4 regions of the Adlercreutzia sp. genome follow, and region 4 is predicted to be linked to each of the others. Evidence: predicted binding sites of a transcription regulator. Region 4 holds the regulator's gene; each other region holds the start of a gene.
What was found. The regulator LexA, encoded in region 4, represses DNA repair genes until DNA is damaged. The targets are predictions, from matches to a motif close to CNAACANNTGTTNG.

Region 1 (7,442 bases), on a different contig from region 4:
CAATCCAGCTCAGCTGCGAGCATACCGAATACCTCTGGTGCGATTTGCAGCAAGCGCTGGAGTTACTGGAATGGGATTCAAACAAAAGAGCGCTGAGCGCTGCACGACACCTAGAGTTTACGGGGTCAAATTGACCCCGTGCGCCTGAACAGGCGTTTCTCTCTGGAAACTCTCCAATGAGCTACGCCGGCTGGGCTTCGAGGTGGATCGACGATCGGTCCGCCAGCTCCATGTAGTCCGGGCCGAGCCAGAGCAACAGCTCCTCCTGCCTCACGATGAGCGGCATGCGGTGGTGGATGGGCACCATGTCGGCGTTCGCCTCGGTGGTGACCATTGAAAAGGCATCGCCCTTCCATGTGCAGCCGATGAGGATGATGTCCTGCCCGGGCACGCGGAACTCGTACTGGCGTTTGATGGGCTTACCGGTCTTGGGCGAAGGGAATGTCTCGCTCTGGCTGGATTCGAAGAACGCGGGCACCGGTATGACGCAGCGACGGTGCTCCATTGAGTCGCGCCAGGTGGGCTTCATGGCACTTTCGATGCGCGTGTTGAAGACCACACCGGGCTTCCACGACTCCTCGAAGCCCCAGGACAGATCGCGGGCGGCAAGGCTCCCCGGGCCCAGGTTCGGGGCGGGCTGCGCCGTGTCGAACGACGGCACGATGAGGGGCGCAAGCGACTTCGGGTACGCCTGCGGCTTTCGCGCAGGCCAGTCTGGCTCCAAGTTGAGCGGCGCGCCGACCTCGATCTGCCGCACGATTTCGAGAACCTCGTCGAATGTGAATATGACGCATCTTCCGCACATGGCAACATCGTAGCAGCCAGCCCGCGCGCCTGCGGGAACGGTAGCCGAATCGCAACCGGGATGCGCGCCACCGTCCCAGCATGGCCCGGCGGCGCCGATCCCCGACGGCCTACTCTCGGGCGACGATGAAGGCCGTGTCCTCGCGGATGTAGTTGTTCGCGTTCCAAGAGTAGTCGCCGTCGTGGTCGTAGTGCTCGACGTAGGGCACGCCTGCAAGCTCCGGCCTGTTGCGATTGCCCTCGCCGATGCCGACGACAGGGTACGTCTTCCAGCCGGACTCGTATTCGCGCATGAAGACGACGTCGCCGATCTCGACTTCGGACGTGGGAACCTCGACGGCATCGAGGAGATCGCCCAGGCGCAGGGCCTCGGGCATGGCCTCGTCGAAGCTTCGCAGCATCTCGTCGAAGTCGTATTCGCGCTGCTCGCGGGACTCCGGGATGTCGTGCCATCCGTTCACGTTCCAGTCCTCGTCGTAGGAGACCTCCCTGCGGCCGACAATCTTCCAGCCGTCGATGATGTAGACGCCGTTGTCTCCCTGGTCGCCGAGGTTCTTGAAGCGGTCGATGCCCACGCTCGTCGAGCAGCCGAAGAAATTGCACATCACCTGCGCGATCCGCGCCCAGCCGTAGTTGTCGGAGCTCGGGGGATGGTACCCCTGCAGCTCGCAATACCGAAGCAGCGGCTCCACGGTGTCGCGCCCGCCGTTCCAATGAAGGTATAGCGCCAGCTCCTTGTCCGGTGTCGTGATGACCGCCCTGTTTCCCATGGTCTTGCCTCCTTGGTCTAATGCGGCGAGCCCCTCGCTCACCGCCTCGTGACCAGATGGCCTGCGCTGGTTCTGCGCGCGCCGCAAGGATCAGAGCGCATGTCTTCGCGAAACCTGCACCACGTCATGGATGGGCGCATCGTCGCTTGTGCGGGTTTCGCGAGGAGATGAGCGCCTTGAGGCGTGACGCGGGTTCAGTGCGAGCGTTATCTGGATAGAGGCGTGTGAGGGGCCATGCCGCCAAGCAAGGAGGCGCTTGGAAACGGGCTGCACCGGCAAGCGGATTGGAGCCGCATATTAGAAATGGATGGGCGGGGCCCCGCGCCGCGTCGATATGAGCCGCTAGGAGACGAGCTCGTCCGGTACGATCTCCTCCACGAACCAGCGCGGGTCCTCGTAGTAGAGCTGGGTGATGCGCTCGCCGATGCGTATCGTGTAGCAGATGCCGTCGCCCCCGACCTTGCGCGACGAGGACCGGCGGACGCTGCGCACGTCGTCGATGGCGTAGGTCTTGCCGTCGTACCACTGGATAGAGAGCGGCCGAACGCGGCCGTCCTCGTCCATGCGGGCGGTGACGGACACGTAGCGCTTGCGCCAGCCGTCGGCTCCCTTCATGCCCGTCACCTCCTTCCTACCTCAGAAACCCGATCGGATGCACGGTGTTGTCCCGCTTGATGTCGAGGCCTCCCATCACCTCGTCGGTGAGCTCCACCGCGCGGTGCACGCAGCGGTTGCCGAAGCGGGACCTGAGCTCGTCGATGGCCAGGTCGAGCCTCTCGGCCCTGAGCGCCTCCTCGGCGTCGCCGAAGATGTCGCACTGCAGCGGGTCGTCCATCGAGGAGAGGTTGGTTGCGCGAACGTGGATGGCGCGGATGGCGTGCTCCTCGTCGAGCGGCTGGTTCGCCTCGATGAGCCCCATCGCGAGCTTCGCGACGTCCGAGGTCAGGCACGTCGGAATCCGCAGCGTCGTCTGCCTGGAGTACCCGGACAGATCCCCCGCGCGCCTCACGCCCACGGATACCGTGCGGCACCTGAGGCGCGACTCGCGCATCCTCTGGGTGACCGATTCGGAGAGAAGCCACACGAGCGCCTTCACGTCCGACTCGCACACGAGGTCGCGCGGGGCGGTGAGCCCGTTGCCGATGCCCTTCACCACATAGTCGACGTCGGCCTTCGCGAGATCCATCTGCCGAACCGGGCTCCCGTCGATGCCGTTGGCGAAGTCGCGCAGCATGAATCCGATCTTGCCGAAGCGCCTGCCGAGGAAGTAGTCGCCCGCATGTGCCAGGTCCCCTATGGTCTCGTAGCCCGCCGCGTGGAGCTTGCGGGCGGTGGCGGGGCCGACGTAGATCATCTCGGATGCCGCCATGGGCCAGGCGACATCGCGGTAGTTCTCGCGCGTGATCGAGACGATCCCGTCACCCGGGTCGGTGTCGCTTCCGAGCTTGGCGAACACCTTGTTCCACGACACGCCGACGGAGACCGTGAGCCCGAGCTCGTCCTTCACGCGGCCAGATATCTCATTCGCCACGAGCATCGCGTCGCCCCCGAAGAGCTGCAGGGAGCCCGTCAGGTCGATCCAGGACTCGTCGAGCCCGAAAGGCTCCACGAGGTCGGTGTACTCGTAGTAGATCATGCGGGCGAGGCGCGAGTAGCGCTTGTAGGCGGCGTAGTCCGGCGGCACGACGATGAGCTCCGGGCACTTCTGCCTGGCCTGCCATATCGCCTCCGCCGTCTTCACGCCGCAAGCCTTGGCCTCTCGCGACTTGGCGAGGATGATCCCGTTCCGGCGCTCCGGGTCGCCGGCGACGGCCACCGCCCTGCCGCGAAGGCGCGGGTCGAGGTGCTGCGCGACGGATGCGTAGAAAGCGTTCATGTCGATATGCATGATCACGCGCTCGCGCACGGAGCACCTCCTCATTGAATAGGAACATATGTTCGATTATGGGATATTCAATGATGCTACCCAAAGAAGGATTAGTCAATCGAACAGATTGTGTTTTTTGGGTTCGAGCGCCCGACCGACGCCGCGCGTCAACGTCCTGTACCGAGCTGGACTCGACTGAGACAAATTGTCCCAGTCGCGCTGAGCTGGGAAAACTTCGAAGAAATCGTCAATTTGGTCATGCGATGAAGACCTTGGGCATCATCGCGCCTGTCCCATGGAAGGTCATCAAGGGCAAGCCTGTCCAACGATAATTTAGACAGTGAACAAGGAGGCGACATGAACAACGACAAGATTTTCGAGTTCAGCTACGGCGGACTATTCAGCGGATACAGGGAGCTCTGCATAGTCGAAGAGGGCGGCCGCATCATCGCTCGCTACACGGAGTTTCCCCAGGCGGGCAGGGACCGCACGTTCGAGGTTTCCGGCGAAGACCTAGAAGAGCTTGAACGGGCGCTGGAGGGCGCTGGCGTGCGCGGGTGGTTTGCAAACTACTGGAATCCCGTGCTCGACGGGACGCAGTGGAGCCTCACCTTCGAGGGCAGGACGCATGAGGGGTCGAACTGCTACCCCGAAGGCTTCGGAGCCCTCTCTTCATTCCTCGCTGACAGGTTCGATATGCCGGGATGCGAGCCCGAGGAGTGCTTCGTCGAAAGGCCGGGCGAGATCGACCCGCGCGAGCACATCGCGCTCTACCTGAATCGCGTCGGAGACGGACGCGAACAACAACGCATGGACGCCGACGAGCTCGAAGAGCACATGGAGGACATGAGGATGACCGCAAGCGAGATGCGCGCCGACATCGACGCGCTCGCCGACGCAGCGCCAAGGTTCCGGAGATACTCGGAGATCATCGAGGATGCCGGTATCGAGCCGAGCCTCCAGCGCATGAGGGAACTCGACGTGCGCGATCTCGACGCCGACGTCATCATCGCGATGATGGCCTTCATCTACCGAGCAGACAGGTGGGACGGCTACAGCGAGGACTTCCTGGAATGCGTGACCGACGGAACGTTCGACAGATGGCTCGAAGCACTGTCCGAAAAGCTGGCACGAGAATGGTGAGCCGCATGGGTGCCACGGGGACTCCGAAGCCGGGTGCCCGGAGATTCTGCCTCTGCGCCACAGGTGAGATCGGCTACTACATCGCTTGCGACCTCGATGAGGGAAGGCTGCGGTTCTGGGAGGAGACGAGGAGCCGAGGCTATTCGTCCCTCCTTCTTAGCGAGAACAGAGAAGAGCGGCGCGCCGCCTTCGAGGTCATCCGCAGGCACGCGGAATCCGAGTACTGCGTTGGCGTGGAGCTCACCGAACGGCAGACAGCTAACATGGAGAGCCTCCTCACGCCTGATTGCATAGAATCCATGCGGGGGATAACAAACGACTCCATGGCACAGCGCTCCCAATACTTCTGCTATCGCGACGGATGGTCGCTCAGCTTCTACGCGGAGGGCGACGACGGTCTGCCGCCTCTCTCCCTCAACGGAATCACCTGGTGCTCCTTCATGGACGACGAGCTCCCATTCGAGCTGCTTGAGTCATACGTTGGGTCTGAGATCCTCAACAACCGTTGCGAGGCGTTCCCTTACGACGTGTCCCACAAGGCGATTCCTGAGAAAACGAGGCAAATCGTCACAAAGGCGCTCGAAGTGGGTATGGAGGCGATCGACGAGGTCCTCTGGTACGGAACAAGGCGTTTGCTCGTCGAGCTCGACAATACGGAAATCGGAAGGCACCTCAGCTACGAGCTGTCTGATGATTCTTTCACCATACGGTACGGAAACGAGATTTCTCGAGGATGCAAGTTGTACCAGCGCCCGGCTTGCGAGAAGGTCTTTGGCAGACGACATGTCTTTCAGGAGTGACCCTGATAAGGTTACAGATCGGCAGCATCGCATATTAAACCTTCATATTCAAGCAGGGTGTACCATGGATGCACATCTTATATTCGCATAGGAGCATAGTATGTACGCATCGCCGTGTTCGTTCGCGAATGCGGCAGGCAGGATGACCGACTACGAGACGACGCGCAGGAAGGAGGGCGTGATGAACAAGATCAAACTGCCCTCCCACCACTTCCTCGCGAGCATTCAGTCGAAGGAACCGCGAGCGGCGATGATAGAGCCATGACGCGATTCCGCGAAACCTGCAAATAGCCTCGACTAGCCGTCGGGGCTTTTTTATTCACTAGAGCAGGGTCACAAGCGACGGCGAAAGCCCCGATGTGTGCTTTTTGCGGAAGACGTGCTTAGGGACGCTTAGGGACGCTAAACCGCAACTTCACGTTTGCCGACGTTGCGAAGCCCTGCAACCATCTGCGAATGCGCAGCGCTCAATTGCGCTCAACTCGAATCAACCGCATTCCCGCAGGAGGTCATGAAATGAAGATCGAACAAAGGCAACCAAAATCTGCCCCCGACGCCCCAATGGCGACATCTCCAGAAAACGCTGCACCGGTAGAAGAAGTCGAGGGGCTCCTCGACGTCGGATACGTGGCGGCAAAGCTGAAGGTGTGCAAGGCGACCGTGTACAAGATGGTCAAGGAAGGAGCGATCGAGGCCGTGCACCTCAATCGCCTGGTGCGCATCACGCCGAAAGGATACAAGCAGCTCCTTGAGAAGACATCAGGTAAGGGGCGCTGAGGGAATTCCAGTCCGCTGAACCTGCTCGCGAGCAGACAGGACTATTTGAACCATGACAGAAACCAACGCGACAGAGACCAAACACCAGGTGCCGATCCAAGACATCTACTCGCCTCATGAGGCAGCAGCCCTGCTCGGGATGAAGGTGAACCGGATCTGGGACCTCGCGAGGGGCGGAGACGACCCGTTCCCCCTGCGCAGGCTCTCCGGCATGAAGCGGGGATCGATCGTGTTCAGGGATGAGATGCTCGAATGGGCGCGGCGCAACTTCGGCCTCGTCTCGGACGGGCGGAAACGATGAGCGCAAGCGAGGATCGTGACAGCGACGGCGCGTTCCTCATCGTCCACCCGTTCATGTGGCGCGAGCTTGGGCTGAAGGGGGTTCAGCTGCTCGTGTTCGCGCGCGTCTACGGCTTCTGCAAGGGAGGCGGCAGCTTCTACGAGAGCCGGAGGAACACAGCGGCGTACCTGGGCATCTCGGAGCGCTCCGTCATACGCGCCATCGGCGAGCTGGCAGACGACGGACTCATCGCCGAGGACGAGCTCGCTTGGGCGCTGGACGGCTGCTCGACCCGGAGCTACCGGCTTGGACCCGCCGTGCTTCCTCCCAGCGATGACAAATTGGCACCCCCTGACACAGGTCGCATAAACGCTGCTACCTCAAGTGACAACCCGTCATCCGATGGGGTGAAAAGCTGGCACCTGATAAGTAAAGAAGAAAACAAAGGGTTCTAAAAAGAAAGGCAAGAGCGAATGAGCGACATGCAGAGACGGAGGGGCATGAAGGTGCTGACCTACTCGGAGGCGAAAGAGCAGGGGCTGGATGTTCCTACGCCTGATCCCATCGTATGCGAATGGTGCGGGAGCACCTTGGAGCCGATCGGCATGACGGGATTCCAGGGGGCGTTCCACTGGATAGGGGCCGAGCCATGCGGTTGCGACGGCGCGGCCAAGCAGCGGGAGGAGGAGGCCGAGCGAGAGGAGCTGGAGGCCAAGGCACGGCAGAGGGAGGCATTCGTGCGCTGCGGCGTCAAGCGCAGGTTCCTCGATGCGACGATCTGCCATGCCTCGCTCTCGAACTACCTCGACGGCTTCTCAGAAAGCCCCGGGGTCGGCCTGTACATATGCGGACCATCGAGGGCGGGAAAGACCTACTCGGCATCCGCGATTGCTATGGCATTCTGCGCGTCCGGATACCGGACGATCATCACCACATCCCTCTCGATGCTCGACGCGGTGAAGGCGAGCTTCGACGGCGATGCCAAGCACGGCATAGCCAGA
Region 2 (7,442 bases), on a different contig from region 4:
CGGCGGGAGGCGACGGACATCGCCGCGCTCGCCCGCGGGGCCGACGCGGTCGTCCTGGCGAGCGGCCCGCTCACCTCCGACGGGCTCTCCTCGGCGCTCATGGCTCTGACCGGCCGCGGCGCCCTGGCCTTCTACGACGCCGCGGCCCCGGTGGTGATGGCGGACTCCATCGATCGGGAGCGCGTGTTCCGCCAGAGCCGCTACGAGGATGCCAGCGCCGGCGGCGACTACCTGAACGCCCCGTTCTCCCGGGAGGAGTACGAGCGCTTCGTCGACGAGCTGCTCGGCGCCGAGCGGGTCATCGCCAAGGACTTCGAGAGCCGGGAGCTGTTCCAGGCCTGCCAGCCCATCGAGGAGATCGCCCGGGCCGGCCGCGACGCACCGCGCTTCGGGGCCCTCAAGCCGGTCGGCCTCACCGATCCGCGCACGGGACGCCGCCCTTGGGCCGCCCTCCAGCTGCGGGCCGAGGACGCCTGCGGCCAGAGCTACAACCTGGTGGGCTTCCAGACCAACCTCACCTTCCCGGAGCAGCGCCGCGTATTCCGCCTCATCCCTGGCCTGGAGCAGGCCGAGTTCGCCCGCTACGGCGTGATGCACCGCAACACGTTCCTCGACGCGCCGCGCCTGCTGGACGGTCACGGCCGCCTCGTCTCCGATGAGGCCCGGGCCCTGGGCGCGCCGATCTACGTGGCCGGTCAGCTGGCCGGCACCGAGGGGTACTGCGAGGCCATCCGCTCGGGGCTCCATGTTGCCCTGGCCGTGACGGCCGGCCTGCGCGGGCGCGCTCTGCCGCCGCTGCCGCCCGACACGGTATGGGGGGCGCTTCTGGCCTACGCCACGGACCCGGCCACGGCGGACTACCAGCCCATGCACGTGAACTTCGGCATCCTGCGGCCCCTCGACCCGCCGGTGCGCAACAAGCGGGAGCGCTACGGCGCCTACGCTCGCCGGGCCTCGGCGGCCCTCGACGGCTACCGCGCCGCCCTCGAGGCCGCGGGCCTGATGGCGCCATGACGGCCGAGGAGCAGCCCGAACTGCCCGGTGCCGGTGACGTGGAGCGGTTCTGCACCGCCCTGGCCGTGGAGCAGGGGGCCTCGGCCCACACGGTGCGGGCCTACCGCGACGATCTGCGGGCCTACCTGGCGTGGGCCCACCGCAGCGGCGTTGCCCCCTGGGAGGTGTCCTACCGCCAGCTGCGCCGCTATTTGGCCGAGCTCGACCAGGCCCGCTACGCCCGCACGACCATCAAGCGCCATCTGTCCTCGCTGCGCTCGTTCTTCCGCTGGGCGAATCGCGCCGGCGTCACCGCCAACGACCCGGCCGGAGTCGTCCAGGCCCCCAAGGCTGCGCGGCGGCTGCCCAAGACCATCGCCCGGGACGATATGGCGGCCCTGCTAGCGGTCTACGGCGAGATGGATGCCGACGGCGCCCCCCGGGAGCAGACGCCTGCCGAGATGCGGGACGCGGCCCTGCTCGAGTTCCTCTTCTCCTGCGGTGCCCGCGTGTCCGAGGCGGCGGGGTTGCGCGCGGCCTGGGTCGATTTCCCGGCCGGCGAGGTAAAGGTGTTCGGCAAGCGGTCCAAGGAGCGCATCGTGCCCCTGTCCCGGAAGGGAGCGCGGGCCATGGAGCGCTATCTGAGCGAGGCGCGGCCGGCCCTGCTCCAGGGGCAGGCCAGCGAGTTCTTCTTCGTGTCGAACCGCGGCCGTCCCTTGAGCGCCGACAGCATCCGCAAGATGTTCAAGCGGGCCCTGCGGGCCGCTGGCCTCGACGAGAGCCTGTCGCCCCATGCCATGCGCCACTCCTTCGCCACCGAGCTGCTCGATGGTGATGCCGACCTGCGCAGCGTCCAGGACATGCTCGGCCACGCGAGCCTGTCCACCACCCAGATCTACACCCACGTGAGCCCCGACCGCCTCAAGCGCGTTCACGGCCTCGCCCATCCCCGGGCGTGAGTCCCGCCGCCCGTTGGCGCCTCGCCTGAGTTCGCGCTTCCATCAGCGTCCCACCTGAGGTCGGCCGCTCAGCGCTCAGTTGTGGGGGAGGGGCTGGCGCATTCGTGCGCGCCGTTGCGCCGATGCCGCTGTGGCGGCATCTTCCACCGAGACGGTCTTCTCGCGGCCCTCTCGCGTCCTGCTCGCGGGATATGCCCTTCCGTTACGGCGCGAAAACGGCCCCGTGGCGCGGATGTTTCGATGCGGTTGCTCGCTTCCTACGGTTGTCCCGTGCAAGGCGCCCGGTGTCGCATCCGTGGGAAGATGCTCCCAAAGGTTGCCAAGGGCCCGGCCTTGAGCCGGGCCGCCGCTGAAGGGAGGAGCCATGAGTCGCAAGAAGGCGAAGATGCTGTTTTGGGCGGCCCTCGTCGTGCTCGCCTACATTCCCTATCTCATGCAGACCGCCGGCCACGCCATCCTGTAGCGCGGCTTCTGATTCCAGGACCCCGCTAGGGAGACCTATGGCCCCGCTGCCCATAACGATCAAGGCAGAATGATTCGCAGGATCGCCGGTGCGAAAAGCGAGTGGGGGATGCGGCGGCTATGGCGAAACGACCCGCGCGGGGGATTGCCGATGTGGGATGGGAGTGGGGGAATGCCTCAGTCCAGCATCTCGGTTAGAACGTGATGAGGTCGCGCAGTTCCATATCGAGGGCGTCGGCGATGGCTATGTACATGGCGATGCTGGGATTGTGCTGGCCCTTCTCGATGCGATGGATATGGGCCTGATCGGTGCTGATCATCTTGGCGAGCTTGTCTTGGGACAAACCTTGGTCCTTGCGCTGCCGACGGATCTCGGCGCCCAATTCCATGATACGTTCCCGTGTCGCTGCTCTGTTCATGGGATCATCTTATGGTTATGCCCCTTTTGACGTATGCCAGAAGAAACATAAATCGGTGTTTGCCCGGCCCTGCGCCGTCCGCCGTCGGCAGGCGGTTGCGGTGGATTGCCGTTTTCGCGCCCAATGGGGCCGTTTCATCGCTGAGCGGCGAACTTCGCGTTTCCCCTTGAATTCCGCGCTCCGGGGGTTCATACTGCTCGCACCTTCTCGGGGGTGACCTCCCGAAAGGTTCTAAGGCTGGCACGTTGGACCCATGGAGGATGGCAATGCACAAGGCGCATTTGACGGACGCTCAGTCCCTGCGCGGTTTTATCCTGGCGACCTTCGCCTTTCTGGCTATTTTCGCATCGACGGCGGTGCCCATTCCGCTGTATGCCGACTACCAGGTCACCATCGGGCTCACGACGGCCGACATCTCCAACACCATGTTCACCTATCTCACGGGCGTGAGCCTGACGCTGTTTTTGGCCGGTCGCGTGTCCGATTCCCTCGGCCGCGTGCCCGTGGCCAGCCTCACCGTCATGCTGGCCGTCTTCGGCTGCATCATGTTCCTGCGGGCAGGCAGCGGCGCCGACGTGCTCGCCGCCCGTTTCGTGCAGGGGCTGGCCGCCGGCCTCGGCATGAGCGCCGTATCCTCCCTCGTCATTGATTGCGTGGGGGAGAAGCACCTGATCTGGGGATCAACGGTGGCCAGCTGCGGCGCCATGTTCGGCATCATGGTCGGCTCCATCGGCGTGGGCGTCCTGTACGACCTCGTGCCCGACCTGACGGTCATCTACGGGGTCATGATCGCGATCCTGGTTCTGTGCCTGTTCCTCGTGAACTTCGTCCACGAGCCCCTCGACCGCACCGTCTCGCTGCGGGCCTCCATCCGACCGCGCATCTTCATTCCCCACGATTGCCGGCACCTGTTCGCTGCCGTGGCCGTGGTGTACCTGTCCACGTGGATGGTGGGCTGCTTCTTCCAGTCGTTCTCGGCGCCCATCGCCTACGGCTGCTTCGGCGCCACCTCGCCCCTGCCCGGCTCGGTCATCCTGGCCCTCGCCATGGCCCCCTCGGTGCTCGGCGGTCCCCTCGTGCAGCGCTTTCGGCCCAAGCAGGCACTCGTGGCCTCTATGGGAGTGACCACGGCCTCGGTCGCGGCCCTGGCCCTGTTCGTGGCCACGGGCGCCGAAGGGGCCTTCATGGCGGCCTGCGGGCTGTTCAGCCTGGCCATGGGGGCGGCTCTGGCCACGGCCCTGCGCATGCTGCTGCTGGAGGTGAACGTGCTCCAGGTGTCGGCCATTCTCTCCTCGGTGAACCTCGTGGCCTACGCGGGCTCGGCGGTGACCGGGCTTCTGTGCGGGGCCCTGCTCGGCGCCACCTCCTACGTGGTCGTGTTCGCTGTGATGACCCTCGTGCTCACAGCCTCCTGCGCCTTCGTCGTGGCCACGGTGCGCACGGCCCGGGTGCGGAAGAAGTCGAAGCGCCTGACCCTGCGCCGCTTCCACAAGAGGCGCAATGCCGAGCTGGCCGCCTTGGATGAGGTGCCGTCCGAGGTAGTCGCCGAGGACGCCGCGCCGGCCCTTGCCTAGGGGCGTTCGAGCCGGGCGGTCGGCCGCACCGGCCTCCGCTGAGGGTGTCGGCCGTGCCGCCCAGTGCGGTGCCACGGCCCGTGGTGCGAGCCTGCGAAGATTCCATGGAGGCGAACAAAAGTTCCCTTTAAGGCTGGCGCGACGGCCCGGTGCCCACTAAAATAACCAGCGAAAACTAGAAGCTGCGCAGCGGGCCTCCCCTCAGGGCGCCCGCTGCGCTACGTCGCGAAGGAAACGAAGCGATCTATGGCAAATGAAATCGTGATCAAGGGCGCCCGCGAGCACAATCTGAAGGACGTCGATCTCACCATACCCCGCGACGAGCTCGTGGTCATCACGGGCCTGTCCGGCTCGGGCAAGTCGAGCCTCGCCTTCGACACCATGTACGCCGAGGGCCAGCGCCGCTACGTGGAGAGCCTCTCCAGCTACGCCCGCATGTTCCTGGGCCAGATGTCCAAGCCCGACGTGGACTCCATCGACGGCCTGTCGCCGGCCGTGTCCATCGACCAGAAGACCACTTCGAAGAACCCCCGATCCACCGTGGGCACCACCACCGAGATCTACGACTACCTGCGCCTGCTGTTCGCGCGGGTAGGCGTGCCCCACTGCCCCGAGTGCGGTCGCGAGATCAAGAAGCAGACCACCGACCAGGTGACCGACGACATTCTCCGTCTGGGAGACGATGCCCAGGGCGAGGCCACCAAGGCCATCCTCATGGCGCCGGTGGTGACCGGCCGCAAGGGCGAGTTCACCAAGCTCTTCGCCGACCTGCAGAAGGAGGGCTTCTCCCGCGTGCGCATCGACGGGGAGATCGTGAAGATGACCGGCGAGCCCATCACGCTGAACAAGAAGATCAAGCACTTCATCGATGTCGTGGTGGATCGCGTCACGCTGAAGGAGTCGGCCACGAGCCGCATCGCCGAGGCCGTGGAGCTGGCCTGCAAGCTGGCGAGCGGGCGCGTGCTCGTGCAGGTGCTCGGGCCCGATGGCAACCCGCTCGGCGAGGCCGGCGTCACCTCCTCCGGGGCCACGGGCGGCCTCGGAGAAGGGGAGCACCTGTTCTCGCTCGCCCTGGCCTGCCCCGAGCACGGCCACTCCATGGACGAGCTCCAGCCCCGCGACTTCTCCTTCAACGCCCCCTACGGCGCCTGCCCCGACTGCCTCGGCATCGGCAGCCGCGACGAGGTGGACGCCTCGCTCGTGGTGCCCGACCCCTCCCTTACCCTGAACGAGGGGGTCATCGCCCCCTTCAAGAGCGGCAACTATTATCCCCAGGTGCTGCGCGCCGTGGCCGAGCACGTGGGCACCGATGCCGACACCCCCTGGGAGGACATGCCCAAGAAGGCCCAGAAGGCCATCCTGCACGGCCTGGGTGACGAGAAGGTGCGCGTGGACTACCGCACGGTGGACGGCCGTGACACCTACTGGTTCATCGAGTGGGAGGGCGTCATCGGGGCCGTGAAGCGCCGCTACGCCGAGGCTCAGTCCGACGCCCAGCGCGAGAAGCTGGCCGCCTACTTCGCCACCGTGCCCTGCGAGACCTGCGGCGGCCAGCGCCTGAAGCCGGAGATTCTGGCCGTCACGGTGAACGACCGGTCCATCCACGACGTCACCGAGATGTCGGCGGCCGAGTCGCTGGCCTTCTTCGAGGGGCTGCACTTCACCGGCCAGGCAGCGGTCATCGCCGTCCCCATCGTGAAGGAGATCCGCGAGCGCCTGCGCTTCCTCGTGGACGTGGGCCTGGACTACCTCACCCTGGAGCGGGCCACGGCCACGCTCTCGGGCGGCGAGGCCCAGCGCATCCGCCTGGCCACCCAGATCGGCGCCGGGCTCATGGGCGTGCTCTACATCCTGGACGAGCCCTCCATCGGCCTGCACCAGCGCGACAACGAGCGGCTCATCGCCACCTTGGAGCGCCTGCGCGACCTGGGGAACACCGTGGTCGTCGTGGAGCACGACGAGGACACTATCCGCGCGGCCGACTTCGTGGTGGACATGGGGCCGGGCGCCGGCGAGCACGGCGGCGTGGTCATCGCCGCGGGTACCCCGGCCGAGGTTATGGCCACGGAAGGCTCCATCACCGCCGACTACCTGGCCGGCCGCCGTCGCATCGAGGTGCCCGCCGAGCGGCGCCGCCCCAAGCGCGGGTCGGTGAAGATGACCGGCGCCACGGAGAACAACCTGAACAACGTCACGCTGGAGGTGCCCATCGGCACGCTGACGGTCATCACCGGCGTGTCCGGCTCCGGCAAGAGCTCCCTGATCACCGACACCCTGGCCCCGGCCCTGGCGAATCGCCTGAACCACGCCCATCGCCGCACCGGGCCCTACCGCAAGATCACGGGCCTCGAGAAGCTCGACAAGGTCATCAACATCGACCAGAGCCCCATCGGCCGCACGCCGCGCTCGAACCCGGCCACCTACATCGGCCTGTGGGACGACATCCGCGCCCTGTTCGCCAGCACGCAGGAGGCCAAGGCCCGCGGCTACGCCCCGGGGCGCTTCTCGTTCAACGTGAGCGGCGGCCGCTGCGAGGCCTGCAAGGGCGACGGCCAGATCAAGATCGAGATGCACTTTTTGCCCGACGTGTACGTGCCCTGCGAGGTGTGCAACGGCGAACGCTACAACCGCGAGACGCTGCAGGTGACCTACCGCGGCAAGAACATCTCGGAAGTGCTCGACATGACCGTGGAGGACGCGCTCGTCTTCTTCGAGAACATCCCGGGCATCCGCCGCAAGCTGCAGACGCTCTTCGACGTGGGTCTCGGCTACATCCGCCTCGGCCAGCCGGCCACCACGCTCTCGGGCGGTGAGGCCCAGCGCGTGAAGCTCGCGAGCGAGCTGCAGAAGCGCCAGAGCGGCAAGACCTTCTACATCCTGGACGAGCCCACCACGGGCCTGCACTTCGAGGATGTGCGCCAGCTGCTGGAAGTGCTCCAGCGTCTGGTGGACGCCGGCAACACCGTGCTCGTCATCGAGCATAACCTGGACGTCATCAAGTGCGCCGACCACATCGTGGACCTAGGTCCCGAGGG
Region 3 (7,442 bases), on a different contig from region 4:
GGCACCGTGCTGGTGGACCTGTCGGCCACCACGCCGAACTTCGCCCGGGAGATCAACGCCGTGGCGACGGTGAACGACCTGGTCATGGTGGAAGCGCCCCTCACGGTGCGCTCGCTCGTGGCCGCCGAGGCCTTCGCCCAGGAGAACCTGCTGGGGCCCGTGGCCTCGGAGAGCGAGCTGTCCGAGGGAGTGCGCACGCTGCTGGAGGCCATCTTCGGGGAAGTGGTGGAGGTGGGCGCCCCCGGCCGGGCCCAGCTCATGCGCAGCACCCACACCCTGCCCCTGGCCGCGAACCTGGCCTCGGCCATCGAGGCCGTGGCCCTCGACGATGCGGCCGCCCGCTCCGTGGGGGCCCTCGATGCCGACCAGGTGCCGCTGTTCTGCACGGTGAGCACCGATCCGGTGGTACGGGCCGTGCAGCAGCAGCGCTTCACCGGGGACTACACGGCCGAGATGCTGCTGGCCGAGCTGTCGGCCGCCCTCATGGCCGCCGACGACGCCGAGGTGATCCTGCCTGGCGTGGAGGCGACCATGCACCTGCTGGAGCTTCTGGCCGTCATCGGCGGGGCGGACATGGCCCCGGCGGCCCTGGCCCTGGTGTACCGCGACGAGGCCGCCGGCGCCGCGGCGGGGCTTGACTGGGCCCGGGCCGAGCAGGCCTACGGCCACGGCGGCGACCACGACCACGGCGAGGACTGGAACGACTACGACGACCCGGACTGGGCCGACGGCGCCGACTACGATGACTTCGACTACACCGCAAACTAGTTGCGAGCCATCGCCGAGCGGAGCCGGCGCGCACGGACTGCTTGACGCTGCGAGTTGCCATCGGGGTCGGGGATGCGGGGCGCCTTGATTCGTCGTTTCGTTTCTACCGGCCCTTGCTTTGTGCAGCAAACGCCGCGAAGTAGATGTCTCTGCCAGAAGGACCTCGTAAAAAGTTCTCCAAGGAAAACCATGATCAGGTGTTATGGCGTCTATCGGAGATAGATTTGCTTCATGGTGAGAGATTGGAATGAGGGAAAGTCTATCTCGCGGCGTTTGCTGCGCAGATTGAGGGGTTTGAGATGCAGGAACTGAAATCGGTCGGTCAAGGTGGCCCGCGCCCCCTCTGCGCATTGCCGTCGTCGTGTGGTTTGTGTCCCCGCGCCTGTGGGGCGAATCGGGCGGCGGGGGAGCGCGGGGTATGCGGGGCCGATGGGCGCCTACTGGTGGCCCGCGCGGCCCTGCACTTCTGGGAGGAGCCGCCCATTTCCGGCGAGGACGGTTCCGGCACCATTTTCTTCGCGGGCTGCCCCCTGGGCTGCGTGTACTGCCAGAACGCCGAGATCGCCCTGGCCGAGCATGCCCGGGAGATCACCGTGGAACGGCTCGCCGCCATTATGAAAGAGCTGGAGGTGGCCGGGGCGCTCAATATCAACTGCGTGACCCCCACCCACTACGCGCCCCAGATTCGCGCGGCGGTGGCTCAGGCGCGCGCCCGGGGCGTGGCGCTGCCGGTGCTGTGGAACACGGGCGGCTACGAGACCGTGGAGGCGGTGCGGGCCAACGGCGGTTGCGTGGATGCCTACCTCACCGACTTCAAGTACGCCGATCCCTCGCTGGCCCGGCGCTATTCCCATGCGGCCGACTACCCGGAGGCGGCCCTGGAGGCCCTGGAGGCCATGGTGGAGGAAGCGGGACCCGTGCGCTATGACGAGTACCGCGGCCAGGAGCGCCTTGTGGGCGGCGTGGTGGTGCGCCATCTCATGCTGCCCGGGGCCCTGGAGAACTCGAAGGCCGTGGTGCGCCTGCTGCACGGGCGCTTCGGCGACGCCATTCGCCTCTCCCTCATGAACCAGTACACGCCGGTGCTCGCCCGCGCCGCCGAAGCGGGCAGCACCCGGGCCGCCGCCGTGCTGGCGGTCAGCCCCGAGCTGGCTGAGACCGTGCCCGACGACGAGTACGAGGCGCTGCTCGACTTCGCCGACGAGCTGGGGGTGCGCGACTACTTCTGGCAGGAGGGCGGCGCGGCCGAGGAGAGCTTCATCCCGCCCTTCGACTTCACGGGGGTGTGATCTTTCGCCTGCGCTGGGACGGGGCGCGGCCGATGGTGTAGGATAGTGCAAAGCCGTAGCGACTCCCCGTTCGCGATGCCCTTGAAAGGAGCACCTGTGATTAAGATCGTGACCGATTCCGTCTCCTCCATTCCCGCCGAGATGGCCCGGGAGCGCGATATCGAGGTGGTCTCCCTGTTCGTGAACCGCGACGGGCGCGAGTACCGCGAGACCGATATGGACGTGGAAGCGTTCTACGAGGATATCGCCTCCATGATCGACAACCCGCCCACCTCCAGCCAGCCCTCCCAGCACGGGCTGGAGGCGCTCTTCGACCGCGCCGCCGAGGCGGCCGACGAGGTGCTCGGCATCTTCCTGTCGTCGAAGATGTCCGGAACCTTCGAGGGGGCCGTGCGCAGCGCTCGGGCCTGCAAGGAGCGCTACGACCAGTTCCGCTGCACGCTCATCGATTCCACGTCGAATTGCGGCGACGAGCTGTTCGCCGTGCTGGACGCGGCCGATGCGCGCGATGCGGGGGCCTCCCTGGAAGAGTGCGCCCGGGCGGCGACGGACGCCGTGGCCGCCTCCCGCTTCATCTTCGCCCCCGAGAGCCTGGCGTTCCTGAAGGCCGGCGGCCGCATCGGCGGCGCCTCGGCCCTGCTCGGCGGCCTTTTGCGCATCTCCCCGGTGCTCACGGTGGCCGATTGGGAGACCGCCACCCTGGCCAAGGTGCGCACGTGGAAGAAGACGCTGGCCCATATGGTGGACGTCTTCAAGGAGGATATCGGGGCCTGCGGGCTCAAGCGCGTGGTGGTGCACTATATCGGCTCGGCCGCGCCGGCGGTGCAGTGGGCCCGCGATGCCATCGAGCCGGTGGTGGGCCGCGCCGTGGAGGTGCTGCCCGTGAGCCCGGTCATCGGCGTGCACGTGGGGCCGGCCGTGGGGCTTGCCTACGAGTGCGAGCGCCCGGTGCCCGGCAAGCTGACCGCCCCCGCCAGCGAGCTGGTGTTCAGTTTGTAAGGGGCGCCGAGGCCAAACAAGGGGCGTCCCGCGGGACGGCCGGTTCTAGATACGATGGATGGGGGCGCACAAAGGGGCGCCCCCGCTTTGCATGGGGTTACGATCGGGCCTTGCGTAGGGCAGCGGGGCTCTCCTGGAGCTCGGTGAGGTTCTTCCAGAAGCGCTTGGGCATGAACTGGCGGCGCAGCTCGGGGTTGTAGCGGGCATCCACCGACACTGAGCGGTAGAACGTGCGCCAGGCGTCGCTGAACAGCGCCTCGTCGGCGGTGGGGTTGGGGAGGATCCGGGCGAGATCGCCTTGGCCGGCGGTGGCCACGAGGTGCCAGTCGCCCCCGTCGTAGACGCCGGCCAGTTCATGCACCTCATCGTAGATGATGAAGGGCTGCACGCCGAGCCGTTCTACAAAGTGGTCCATGACCAGCGGCACCACCGATGCCTTGGGGTTCACCCGGGCGAACCACACCTCGGTGCTGGCCCCGCCGCCCTCGCCCTCGCCCCGCAGGTGCTGGAAACGGACGAACTGGCGCATATGCTCGCATTCCTGGCTGATGGAGCGGGAAATGCGGAAGAGCCGCTCTACGGCCGGATGGGTGATGTCGGACAGTGCGCGGCCCCGCATCTTGGGGCAGGGGCCCACACCGCCGCGCCCTTTGCAGGAGGCCCGTTTGCGGCAGTGCTCGCAGTTGCGGCGCTTCTGCTCGTCCATGGCGTAGCGCACGAAGCGGTAGGCGGCGGTGCCCGCATCGGGCTCGTCGGAGCAGCTGGCCTGCTTCACGGCATGGGCCGCTCGCCAGCCGCAGGCCCGCTTCACGCCGCGCAGCACGCGGGCCGCATGGCCCATGTTCGTGGGGATGGGCGCCACCCGCTGGCCCAGGCGGGGCTGGAGCCGGCTCTCGGGCACCACATCGGTCGGGTTCTCGCGGCGCTCGTAGGCGGCGAAGATGGCCGAGAGCAGCCCTTCCAAGGTGCCATCGTAAGCGTAGGCCACCTCGTCGTAGATAGCCTCCGGGCTCGCCGACGGGGTGGCCGGCCGGGGAGGGGAGCCCGCCCCGGCCGCGACGGCGGGAAGCGAATCTGCGGCAGGCCGGTGCGCGACGGTCGGCGAAGAGGTTGCGGGCGTGTCGTGGTCTGTGCGGTGCACGGTGCCCTCCTAGGCCACCGAGAGCAGCGGCTCGCGGGTGTCGTGGCCGTGCTCGGCGCTCTCCTGTGCCGCGCTTTCACGTCCAGGGCGGTACGCTTCTGCACCGAAGGCCTGTCGCCGTTCGCCTGCGGTGCCACCGCCCATCGCCGGGGCCGTCGTTGCCTGGGCCAGGGCACGGCGCTGGGCCTCGAAGGCGACATCGAGGGCGGCGCGGTTGGCGGGGCTCGCCTCGGGGAGCACCGGCGGAGCGTCCACCGCCTCGAAGAGGCTCATCTGGCCCTGCACGGCCCGGTCGGCACGGCGCCCGTGGCGGCCGCCCTCGATGGGGGCGGAAAGGCGCGCGTGCAGCGCATCGCGGGAGAAATCGATGCCGGAGCCCCCGTAGGCGCCGTTCATGGTGATGAAGTAGCGGGCCCGCTTGTAGGCGATGCCGAGCTTGCGCAACTCCGCCTCGCCCAGAGTGGACTGGCGCCGGGCCCGCAGGATGAGCCGCGCTCCGCGCACGCCGATGCCGGGTACGCGCAGCAGCGCCTCCAGGGGCGCGGTGTTCACCTCCACGGGGAAGAAGTCCAGGTGGTTCAGGGCCCAGTTGGCCTTCGGATCCACATCGGGGGCGAGGAAGGGGTTCTCCTCGTCGATGATCTCGCTTACGTCGAACCCGTAGTAGCGCAGCAGCCAATCGGCCTGGTACAGGCGGTGCTCGCGGTTCAGCTGCACGGCATCGGTGGCGGGCAGGAGCGGGTCGGCCACCACGGGCAGGTAGGCGCTGAAGAACACGCGCTTCAAGGACAGCTGGGTGTAGAGCGCCGCCGACAGGTTCAGGATCTGGTAGTCGCTCTCCGGGGTGGCACCGACGATCATCTGGGTGGACTGGCCCGCCGGGGCGAAGGCCCGCGTCTTGCGGGCGGTCTTCTTCTGGAGGTACACCGTGGTGCGGCGCTGGGCGAGGGCGCGGGATTCCTTGTCTTCGGCCACCGATTCGTAGATGTGCCGCATGGGGCGCAGGATGGAATGACGCGATTTGTTGGGGGCCAGAAGCCCCAGGCTCTGCTTGCTCGGCAGTTCCAGGTTCACCGAGAGGCGGTCGGACAGACGGCCCAGCTCGTCGATGAGCTCCAAAGACGTGCCGGGGATGGTCTTGGTGTGGATGTAGCCGCGAAAGCCGTACTCATCCCGCAGGATGCGCAGGGCCTCTATCATGAGCTCGGTGGTGCGGTCGGGGCAGCCGGCCACCCCCGAGGAGAGGAAGAGCCCCTCGATGTAGTTGCGGCGGTAGAACCCGATGGTGAGATCGGCCAGCTCGCGCGGGGTGAAGGCCGTGCGCGCGACCGCGGCGTTGCTGGCGCGGTTCACGCAGTAGGCGCAGTCGTAGACGCAGGCGTTGGTCATGAGCACCTTCAGCAGCGTGACGCAGCGCCCGTCGGGCGTGAAGGAATGGCAGCAGCCTGCCTGGTGCGCCGCGCCCAGCTGCCCCTTCTTCCCCGAGCGCTGCACGCCGGAGGAGGTGCAGGCCACGTCGTACTTCGCCGCATCGGCCAGCACTTCCAGCTTCTCGATGACGTTCACCGCGTTACCCCTTCCAGCCGACGGCACCTCATAAGCACACCTGTTCGCACGAATGAATGTACGCTATAATAACCGAATAAATGTTCGGGTGTCAACTGCTCTCCCGTTGACCGGATGAGGCGCTCCATGGGTTTTCGGCATGAGGGCGGCACGGTCTTCGGAGGTGGTTCAATGGGTCACGACAGGGAAAAAATATTATACTTTGAAGTATTATACTTTAGAGTATAATACTATGTAACCATGGCAGAGTTGCAGGAAGGAGCGCCATTATGGGCCCGTTCGTCGATCGCGTTGAGGAGCTTGCCACGCTGGAAGAGCAGTACGCCGAATCCCAGGCTGCCCTGGTAGTCATCTACGGTCGCCGCCGCGTCGGGAAGACGGCGCTCATCACGGAGTTCGTCCGCGACAAGCGTGCCCTGTACTTTTTGGCCACCGAGGAATCGGAGGAGCAGAACCGGGTGGCCTTTCAAAAGCAGGTGGCTGCGCTCACAGGCGACAATTTGCTCGGCCAGGTATCCGTCGACAACTGGGACATTCTCTTTGACCGCTTGACGCAAAGCGGTGAACGCCTCGTCATCGCGCTAGACGAGTTCCAATACCTCGGCAAGGCGAACCCGGCGTTCCCCTCTGTCTTTCAGCGCCTGTGGGATACGATGCTCAGCAAACGCAACGTGATGATCATCCTCTGCGGCTCGCTTGTTTCGCTTATGGAAAGCCAGGTCCTCTCCTATAGCAGCCCTCTGTACGGAAGGCGTACGGCGCAGATTCGCATGCGGCAGATACCCTTCCGGTTCTACGGGGATTTCTTTCCCGCTAAAACGGGGTATCGCGAGTTGGTCGAGCTGTACAGCGTTACCGGCGGCGTTCCCAAGTACATCGAGAGCTTCAAGGACACCGGGGATGTGTATCGCGGCATTGAGAGAAGCGTCCTGAATTCCAACAGCTATCTGTACGACGAGCCGAACTTCCTTTTATCGAAGGAAGTGAGCGAGGTGGGAACCTATTTCTCCATTTTGCGGGCAGTGGCGGCGGGAAACCGCAAAAGCGGCCAGATCGCGGCGGCGTTGAACGTGAAGCAGACGGGATTGTCGAAGTACCTGAAGGTGCTCGAGGGGCTCGACGTGCTGGACCGCACGGTGCCGGTGACGGAGGCGAATCCCGAGAAGAGTAAGAAGGGCCTTTATCGCATCAAGGACAATTATCTCAGGTTCTGGTTCCGCTTCGTCTTTCCCCAGATGGGGCTTTTGGAAACGGGGCACCGGGCGGAAGCGCTCAAAACGATCAAGTGGAACTTCATTGACGGACAAGTCTCCTATGTGTACGAGGACGTGTGCCGCGACCGTCTGTGGGATGCGGGCGCGGGAGGGGCGCTGTCCTTCATGCCTGAGCGCGTGGGTGCTTGGTGGGGTGCGCGCGATGTCGAGCTGGATGTCGTGGGGTTGAGCGTGGATGCGGGGCGGGCAGCATTCGGCGAGTGCAAGTTCTGGTCGAAGCCCGTGGGGGCCAATGTTTTGGCTCACTTGGAAGAACAGGTGCAAAAGGCATTGAGCGACCCGGCTTTTCAACGTTTTGGGAAGGCTCCGGTATACGTCCTCTTCAGCGTGAGCGGCTTCTCCGACGACCTGCGCGCCCTGGCACGCACGCGCGAGGACGTGCTGCTGCTCGAATAACCCCAAAAA
Region 4 (7,442 bases):
GGCCGCCCGTCCCGGCGCCCGCAAGGAGACCCTCGACGCCTACATCAAGCGCCTCGAGAAGCTCGAGGAGATCGCCAACGCCCATGCCGGCGTCGAGCGCACCTATGCCATCCAGGCCGGCCGCGAGGTACGGGTCATGGTGGAGCCCGAGGTGGTCGACGAGGCCGCGTCCGTGGTGCTCGCCCATGACATCGCCCAGCAGATCGAGAACGAGATGCAGTACCCCGGGCAGGTGAAGGTCGTGGTCATCCGCGAGAGCCGCGCGGTGGATTACGCGAAGTAGTCCATGGCCGACTCCTCGCTCGCCAACTTCATAGATACCGTATGCGGCGAGAGCCATCTCCGAGTCGAGGCCGATCTCGGAGATGGCTTTGTTCGTCTGCGCTCTTCTGAGGCCGAGCGGCGCCAGGCCGCCCAGGACATCCGCTCCTCCGAGGACATCCTCATCGAGCTTTTGCGCAACGCTCGCGATGCCGGAGCGCGCCATATCTTCGTGGCCACCCAGAAGACCGAGGGGCGCCGCTTCATTACCATCGTCGACGACGGCTCCGGCATCCCGGCCCTCCAGCAGGAGCGCATCTTCGAGCCCCGTGTCACTTCGAAGCTCGACACGGCCCATATGGACAAATGGGGCATGCACGGCCGCGGCATGGCACTGTACTCCATCGCCGTGAACGCGGAGACGGCCCGCGTGGCCTCATCGGCCCGCGGCCTGGGGGCGAGCATCGCCGTGGAGACCGACACGGCGCGCCTGGGGGAGAAGACCGATCAATCCACCTTCCCCCGCTTCGAGCGGGAGGCCTCGGGCTCCTTCGCCATGCGCGGCCCCAAGAACCTTCTGCGCACGGCTGCCGAATTCGCCCTCGAGCACCGCGATCAGTGCTCGGTGTTCTTCGGCACGCCGGTAGAGATTGCGGCGGCCCTGTACACTTTCGCCATCGCCACCACGAGCCCCGCCGCCCGGGCGTTCCCCGACGACCCTGCCACCGCGCCCCTCGTGAAGCGCCTCGCCCTGGCCGCGACCCCCGATGCCCTGGCCGACGAGTGCGCCGCGATGGCCCTCCCGTTCTCCTCGCGTTCCGCGCGCCGCATCATGGACGGCACCATCGAGCCGCCGGCATCCCTCATCGACCGCCTTCGGGACGAGAGCTTTCCCGCCGCCGCGCCCGCCCGTCCCCACATCCGGCGCAAAGGGGGAGACGGCCGGGGACTGCGGCTGGCCGAGGCGGATGTGGAGGCCCTGCGAGAGAGCGCGGCCCGATCCGTAGAGGCCCTGGCCGATCGATATTTCCTCGAGGCCGTGGGCCGGCCGGAAGTTTCCGTGGGAGCCGACGCCATTCGCATCACCGTTCCCATCCGCAAGATGTCTTAGGCCTGCGCGATATTGCGCCCCCTGCGCCCTTTCGGTAGAATAGTAACGTTTGAATTTCCAAGGCATTCCCTCGCGATTCGACATTAAACGAACCCCTATCAGACCAGCAACCACGCCTCAAAGGACAAGGATCAGCGACGTGTCAACCACCACAGAACCCCGGCCGTCCATCGGCTGCCTCAAGGTATCCTCGAAGTCTTCCCCGGCCTCCGTGGCCGGCGCCATCGCGGGCATGATCAAGGACGGCTCGTCCGTCGAGATCCAGGCCGTGGGCGCCGGCGCCGTGAACCAGGCGGTGAAGGCCGTGGCCATCTCGCGCGGATTCCTCTCTCCGGTGGGCATCGAGATCTGCTGCATCCCCTCGTTCGCCGATATCGTCATCGACGGCGAGTACCGCACCGCCATCCGCTTCTCCGTGGAACCCCGCGCCGGCTTCGCCGTCGTCGCCGCGGCCGACGCGGTCGCACTGTAGCCGGCGGTCGCCATGGGCGTTTCCTTCGAGGGCACCACCTTCTGCATCCACACCTTCGGCTGTCAGATGAACAAGCACGACTCCGAGCGCGTCGCCGGCATGCTCGAGGGCCTGGGCTCGCTGTCCGTCGGCACTATCGAAGAGGCCGACATCGTCGTGTTCATGACCTGTTGCGTGCGCGAGGCCGCCGATACGCGGCTCTACGGCCAGGTCGCATCCATGAAGAACATTCCCGTGCGAGACGGCTCGCCCTACGAGAAGCGCTACATCGCGGTGGGCGGCTGCATCGGCCAGCGCGACGGCGAGAAGCTCGTGGAGCAGCTGCCCCACCTCGACGTGGTCTTCGGCACCCATAACCTGGCCTCGCTGCCGGGGCTGCTCGCCTCGGCCATGGAGAGCGCGGGCCATTCCGTCGAGGTGCTCGACGGGGGAGCGGAGTTCTCCACCGCCCTGCCCACCGACCGGGAGCACGCCTGGGCGGCGTGGCTGCCCATCACCGTGGGCTGCAACAACTTCTGCTCCTACTGCATCGTGCCCTACGTGCGCGGCCGCGAGAAGTCGCGCCCCCTGGAGGACATCGCCGAGGAGGCCCGGCGCTACGTGGAGGCCGGCGTGAAGGAGATCACCCTGCTCGGCCAGAACGTGAACTCCTACGGCCGCGACCTCTACGGCGAGCCGCGCTTCGCCGCGGTGCTCGACGCCCTGGACGATACCGGTATCGAGCGGCTGCGCTTCGCCACGAGCCACCCCAAGGACCTCACCGACGAGGTGATCGCCCGCTTCGGCACCTTGCGATCCCTCATGCCGGCCCTGCACCTGCCGGTGCAGTCGGGCTCCGACCGCATCCTCAAGGCCATGAACCGCCGCTACACGCGGAAGCACTACCTCGGGCTCATTGAGAAGCTGCGGGCCGTCGTGCCCGACATCGCCCTGTCCACCGATATCATCGTGGGCTTCCCGGGCGAGACCGAGGAGGACTTCATGGACACCTACCGCCTCGTGGAAGAGGTGGGCTACAGCCAGGTGTTCACGTTCATCTACTCGAAGCGCGAGGGCACGCCGGCCGCCTCGATGGAAGACGACACCCCCCGCGAGGTCATTCAGGAGCGCTTCGACCGGCTGGTGGACCTCGTGCAGCGCAAGGCCTTCGAGACGAACCAGGCCGAGCTCGGCACCATCGTGCCCGTGCTCATCGAGGGTACCTCCAAGCGCGACGGCGCGGTGCTGGCCGGCAAGAGCCCCAAGAACCAGACGGTGCACGGACCCGTTCCCACCGGGCGCACCGCCGACGAGCTCGTCGGCACCATCGTGCCCATGCGCATCGACGAGGCCCGCACCTGGTACCTCTCCGGCACGGTGGTCGATGGCTGACGCCGCCCCGCCCGTTATCTGCATCGTCGGCCCCACGGCCTCGGGCAAGACCGATGCCGCCCAGCTCGTGGCGGCGGCTATCGGCGGGGAAGTGGTGAGCGCCGATTCCATGCAGATCTACCGCGGCATGGATATCGGCACGGGCAAGCTGCCCGCGCCTGAGCGCATCGTGGCCCATCACGGCTTCGACCTCGTCGATCCCGGCGAGCCCTATTCCGCGGCCCTGTTCCAGTCCTTCGCCCGCGATGCCTTCGCGGCCATCGCCGCCCGCGGCAAGCGGGCCGTGCTCTGCGGGGGAACGGGCCTCTATGTGAAGGCGGCCATCGACGCTTACGAGTTTCCCGCCGGCGAGCAGGTGGACAATCCCGTGCGCGAGCAGTGGACCGCCTTTGCCGCACGGGAAGGGGCCCAGGCCCTCTGGGACGAGCTGAACCGCCGCGATCCGGACAGCGCCCGGGAGCTGCACCCGAACAACGTGCGCCGCGTCGTGCGGGCCTTCGAGCTTCTGGCCGAGGGGCGCTCCTATGCCGAGCAGAAGCGCAACCTGGCCTCCATCGAGGCGGCCGTTCCCACCGTGCAGTTCGGCCTGGCCGTCACCCCGACGGTGCTGAACGAGCGCATCGACGCCCGGGTAGATGCCATGGTCGAGGCCGGTCTGGTAGGGGAGGTGCGCGGTCTTTTGGATGCGGGCTTCCGCGAGGGAGTGACGGCGCCCCAGGCCATCGGCTACAAGGAGATCGTCGAGGCCCTGGAGGGACGCTGCACCCTGGATGAGGCCATCGCCGCCATCAAGCAGGCCACGCGCCGCTACGGCAAGCGCCAACGCACCTGGTTCCGCCGCGACGAGCGCATCCGCTGGATCGATGCCGATGCCGGGGACGCCCGGGCCGTAGCCGACGAGATCATGGCCCAGCTGGAAACATTGGAATAGACTCCATCTTGCGAAGGGGAATGCCTGTGCTATCATAGCAGGGCATTTTTCATTCGCGTCTCAGCGACCGGTAGAGAGGGGAGCGTGTTGTCCATGCGCTTTGTCGACTAGCCCATAGCCTTGTCGGGCATTTCTCGGCGCCCCGCGCGCCCTTTAGTCGCACACTACGCATAAGGAGCACCCCATGACCGAATATCAATCTGTTATCCAGAAGGGCCCCGCCACCATGGCCGAACAGCGCCGGGAGCGGGCCGTCATCGTGGGCGTCGACCGCCCGGGTCTCGAATGGCCCCTGGAGTCGTCGCTGGCCGAGCTCGATCGCCTGGCCGACACCGCCGGAGCCGATGTGGTGGCCTCCACCACCCAGCGCCTCGATGCCCCGAACCCCCGCACCTTCGTAGGTTCGGGCAAAGCCGTCGAAATCGCCGAGCTCGCCCGCAGCTGCGAGGCGGACCTCGTCATCTTCGACGACGAGCTGACCCCCTCCCAGCAGGCGAACCTCGAGAAGATCATGGACAAGTCCGTGAAGGTCATCGACCGCACGGCCCTCATTCTGGACATCTTCGCCCTTCACGCCACCTCCAAGGAAGGGCGCCTCCAGGTGCGGCTCGCCCAGAACCAGTACCTCTACCCGCGCCTGCGCGGCATGTGGGCGCACCTGGCCTCGAACCGCATGGGCGGCGGCGTGGGATCCCGCTTCGGCGAGGGCGAGAGCCAGCTGGAAGTGGACCGCCGCATGGTACGCAAGCGCATCACCTCCATCCGCCGCGAACTGGCCCATCTTTCCGAGGTGCGCTCGCTGCAGCGGGAGAGCCGCTACGGCAGCGGCATGTTCAAGGTGGCCCTGGCCGGCTACACCAACGCGGGGAAGAGCTCTCTCATCAACCGGCTCACCGGGGCCGATGTGCTCAGCTACGACAAGCTCTTCGCCACCCTGGATTCCACCACCCGCAAGTTCTCCCTGCCCGAGGGCCGCGAGGTCACCGTCACCGACACCGTCGGCTTCATCCAGAAGCTGCCCACCACCCTGGTGGAAGCCTTCAAATCGACACTCGATGAGATCACCGGCGCCGACCTGATCCTCCATGTGGTTGATGCCTCCTCTCCGGAGTTCGAGGGGCAGATCGATGCCGTTTGCGAGGTGCTCGACCAGATCGGCGCCGAGGCCATCGCCACCATCGAGGTGTTCAACAAGTGCGACCTGCTCGATGAGGAGACTCTGACCGGGCTGCGTCGTCGCTTCCCCCACGCCCAGTTCGTCTCGGCTCGCACCGGCGAGGGCATCGACGGCCTTGTGACCGCCCTGGCTGCGGCCGCCTCGGCCGCCGATGCCAAACTCGATGTAGTGATTCCCTACCAGCGCGGCGATCTGGTGTCGCTCGCCCATGAGCGCTGCCATATCATCTCGGAGTCTCACGAGGCCGACGGCACCCACATCCAAATGCTCGCCGCCCCGGCCTTCGCCGCCGCTTTTCGGGAGTTCTCCGCGTAGCGACGGGCGGAGAGCCGGGACGGAGCATTATCGTCCGCGCAGCACCCCTTATACGAGGGCCATGGAAGCACTTCCATGGCCCTCGTTGGATGCTATCGAGTTTTGTCGAGCGCGAAATTGCCCGGTGGCCCTTCTAGAGGCGGCGGAAGACGGCCACCACCTTGCCCGCGATAGAGCAATCGCTCACGATAATGGGATCCATGGAGGAGTTCTCCGGCTGAAGGCGAATATGGTCGGCCTCCTTGTAGAAGCGCTTTACCGTGGCCCCGTCGTCCACAATGGCCACGACGATATCGCCGTTGTTCGCCACGGACTGCTCCTTGACCACGACGTAATCACCGTCGTTGATGCCGATCTCCACCATGGACTCGCCCCGCACTGACAACATGAAGGATGCGGCGTCACCCACGATGTCCGTGGGCAGCGTAATGGTGTCGGTAATGTTCTCCTGGGCCAAAATGGGACAGCCGGCCGCCACATCGCCCACCAGGGGCACGTTGACGAGATTGCTGTAGCTGCCCGCCACGCTAACGGCGGGGGAGGGCATGTCGTCAATCGGGTAGGTGAGGGCGATGGAACGGGACTTGAGCGGATCCCGCTTGATATAGCCCTTATCTTCCAGGGCCTTCAGGTGCACGTGTACGGTGGAAGGGGAGGACAGGCCGAGGGTCTGGCAGACTTCACGCACCGTGGGGCCATAGCCCTTCTCCCGTATGCACGCCTCGATGCAGTCAAGAACCGCCTGCTGCCGCCTGGTTACTTTCTGGGTCATGCTGCATCCTTTCTATAAGGCGTACATTTGTTTGAAAAATTTGTTGACATGAACTTTTGTTCGTTCTATTATAACTGCGAACAAAGGTTCTACGCAAGAGGTCAGGAGAGAAAAAATGAGCCGATTTGAATTTCCCATCGCCTTCGCCCTCAGCACCGTCATCTCCTTCGTCATGCTCTTTGCTTGAGAAAAGCGACCCCTGCGAACGGGAGCGGATGGGTGCTCGGAGAGCCGCCGCCGTTGGATGCGGGACTCGAGAAGCCGTCGACGTATCACGATGGTAGCAAAGTCTTGAAGATGCCGGAAGCCGGCGACCCTTGGGGTATCATGGGTAACCAACTCATTGTTAGGAGAACCCATGCGCTGTCCTTCCTGCGGATATCCCGAATCGAAAGTCGTCGATTCCCGCTCTGCCGACGAGGGGGCATCCATTCGCCGGCGTCGCGAATGCCTGGAATGCGGCACCCGCTTCACCACCTACGAGCGATTGGCCGAGAACCCCATCCTCGTCATCAAGACCGACGGCTCCTCCGAGGTGTTCAATCGGGAGAAGCTCATGCGCGGCCTGCTCATCGCCTGCGCCAAACGGCCCATCACGCCAGAGAAGATCGATCACCTCATCGCGAGCATCGAATCGGAGCTCCGTTCTACCCAGCGCACGGAGATCAAATCGAAAGATCTCGGCGATATGGCCCTGGCGCGACTGGCGAAGCTCGACGATGTGGCCTACATTCGCTTCGCCAGCGTATACAAGGATTTCCAGAGCGTGGAGGAGTTCTCCTCGGCCCTGGGCGAGCTCGGGTAGGGGAGGTACGCCATGGATGTGAGCATCACCGTTCTCGACGAGGCGCTGCCTGCGCCCCAGTACGCCCATCCGGGAGATGCGGGGCTCGATCTGCGGGCCGCCGTGGCCGGCACGTTGAAGCCCTTCGAGCGCATGACGGTGCCGTGCGGCTTCGCCATGGCCATTCCGGACGGCTACGCCGGGCTCGTCATTCCGCGCAGCGGCCTTGCATCCCGTCACGGCATCTC

Region 1: ACTOXK_RS03765 (Y-family DNA polymerase) is a predicted target of LexA. The motif match lies at 3,502-3,515, and genes of this name have one in related genera.
Region 2: uvrA (excinuclease ABC subunit UvrA) is a predicted target of LexA. The motif match lies at 4,519-4,532, and genes of this name have one in related genera.
Region 3: ACTOXK_RS00230 (putative DNA modification/repair radical SAM protein) is a predicted target of LexA. The motif match lies at 5,837-5,850, and genes of this name have one in related genera.

Annotation. Positions count from the first base shown of each region.
Region 1 covers NZ_JBQIIT010000004.1:134,060-141,501, forward strand. Annotated here, with positions in the region: gene ACTOXK_RS03745 (NUDIX hydrolase) at 1-134, shown strand, start outside; gene ACTOXK_RS03750 (SOS response-associated peptidase) at 182-805, opposite strand; gene ACTOXK_RS03755 (hypothetical protein) at 915-1,574, opposite strand; gene ACTOXK_RS03760 (hypothetical protein) at 1,917-2,189, opposite strand; gene ACTOXK_RS03765 (Y-family DNA polymerase) at 2,206-3,480, opposite strand; gene ACTOXK_RS03770 (hypothetical protein) at 3,799-4,584, shown strand; gene ACTOXK_RS03775 (hypothetical protein) at 4,590-5,384, shown strand; gene ACTOXK_RS03780 (hypothetical protein) at 5,485-5,649, shown strand; gene ACTOXK_RS03785 (helix-turn-helix domain-containing protein) at 5,901-6,161, shown strand; gene ACTOXK_RS03790 (helix-turn-helix domain-containing protein) at 6,214-6,462, shown strand; gene ACTOXK_RS03795 (hypothetical protein) at 6,459-6,896, shown strand; gene ACTOXK_RS03800 (ATP-binding protein) at 6,915-7,442, shown strand, end outside.
Region 2 covers NZ_JBQIIT010000005.1:204,088-211,529, forward strand. Annotated here, with positions in the region: gene trmFO (methylenetetrahydrofolate--tRNA-(uracil(54)-C(5))-methyltransferase (FADH(2)-oxidizing) TrmFO) at 1-1,014, shown strand, start outside; gene ACTOXK_RS05070 (tyrosine recombinase) at 1,011-1,952, shown strand; gene ACTOXK_RS05075 (helix-turn-helix domain-containing protein) at 2,609-2,833, opposite strand; gene ACTOXK_RS05080 (MFS transporter) at 3,100-4,407, shown strand; gene uvrA (excinuclease ABC subunit UvrA) at 4,654-7,442, shown strand, end outside.
Region 3 covers NZ_JBQIIT010000001.1:46,263-53,704, forward strand. Annotated here, with positions in the region: gene ACTOXK_RS00210 (NAD(P)-binding domain-containing protein) at 1-768, shown strand, start outside; gene ACTOXK_RS00215 (radical SAM protein) at 1,068-2,057, shown strand; gene ACTOXK_RS00220 (DegV family protein) at 2,154-3,056, shown strand; gene ACTOXK_RS00225 (TIGR03915 family putative DNA repair protein) at 3,154-4,197, opposite strand; gene ACTOXK_RS00230 (putative DNA modification/repair radical SAM protein) at 4,207-5,763, opposite strand; gene ACTOXK_RS00235 (ATP-binding protein) at 6,033-7,433, shown strand.
Region 4 covers NZ_JBQIIT010000017.1:21,265-28,706, reverse strand. Annotated here, with positions in the region: gene rny (ribonuclease Y) at 1-283, shown strand, start outside; gene ACTOXK_RS09600 (ATP-binding protein) at 287-1,372, shown strand; gene ACTOXK_RS09595 (stage V sporulation protein S) at 1,512-1,844, shown strand; gene miaB (tRNA (N6-isopentenyl adenosine(37)-C2)-methylthiotransferase MiaB) at 1,857-3,215, shown strand; gene miaA (tRNA (adenosine(37)-N6)-dimethylallyltransferase MiaA) at 3,208-4,146, shown strand; gene hflX (GTPase HflX) at 4,331-5,638, shown strand; gene lexA (transcriptional repressor LexA) at 5,772-6,410, opposite strand; gene nrdR (transcriptional regulator NrdR) at 6,769-7,215, shown strand; gene dut (dUTP diphosphatase) at 7,228-7,442, shown strand, end outside.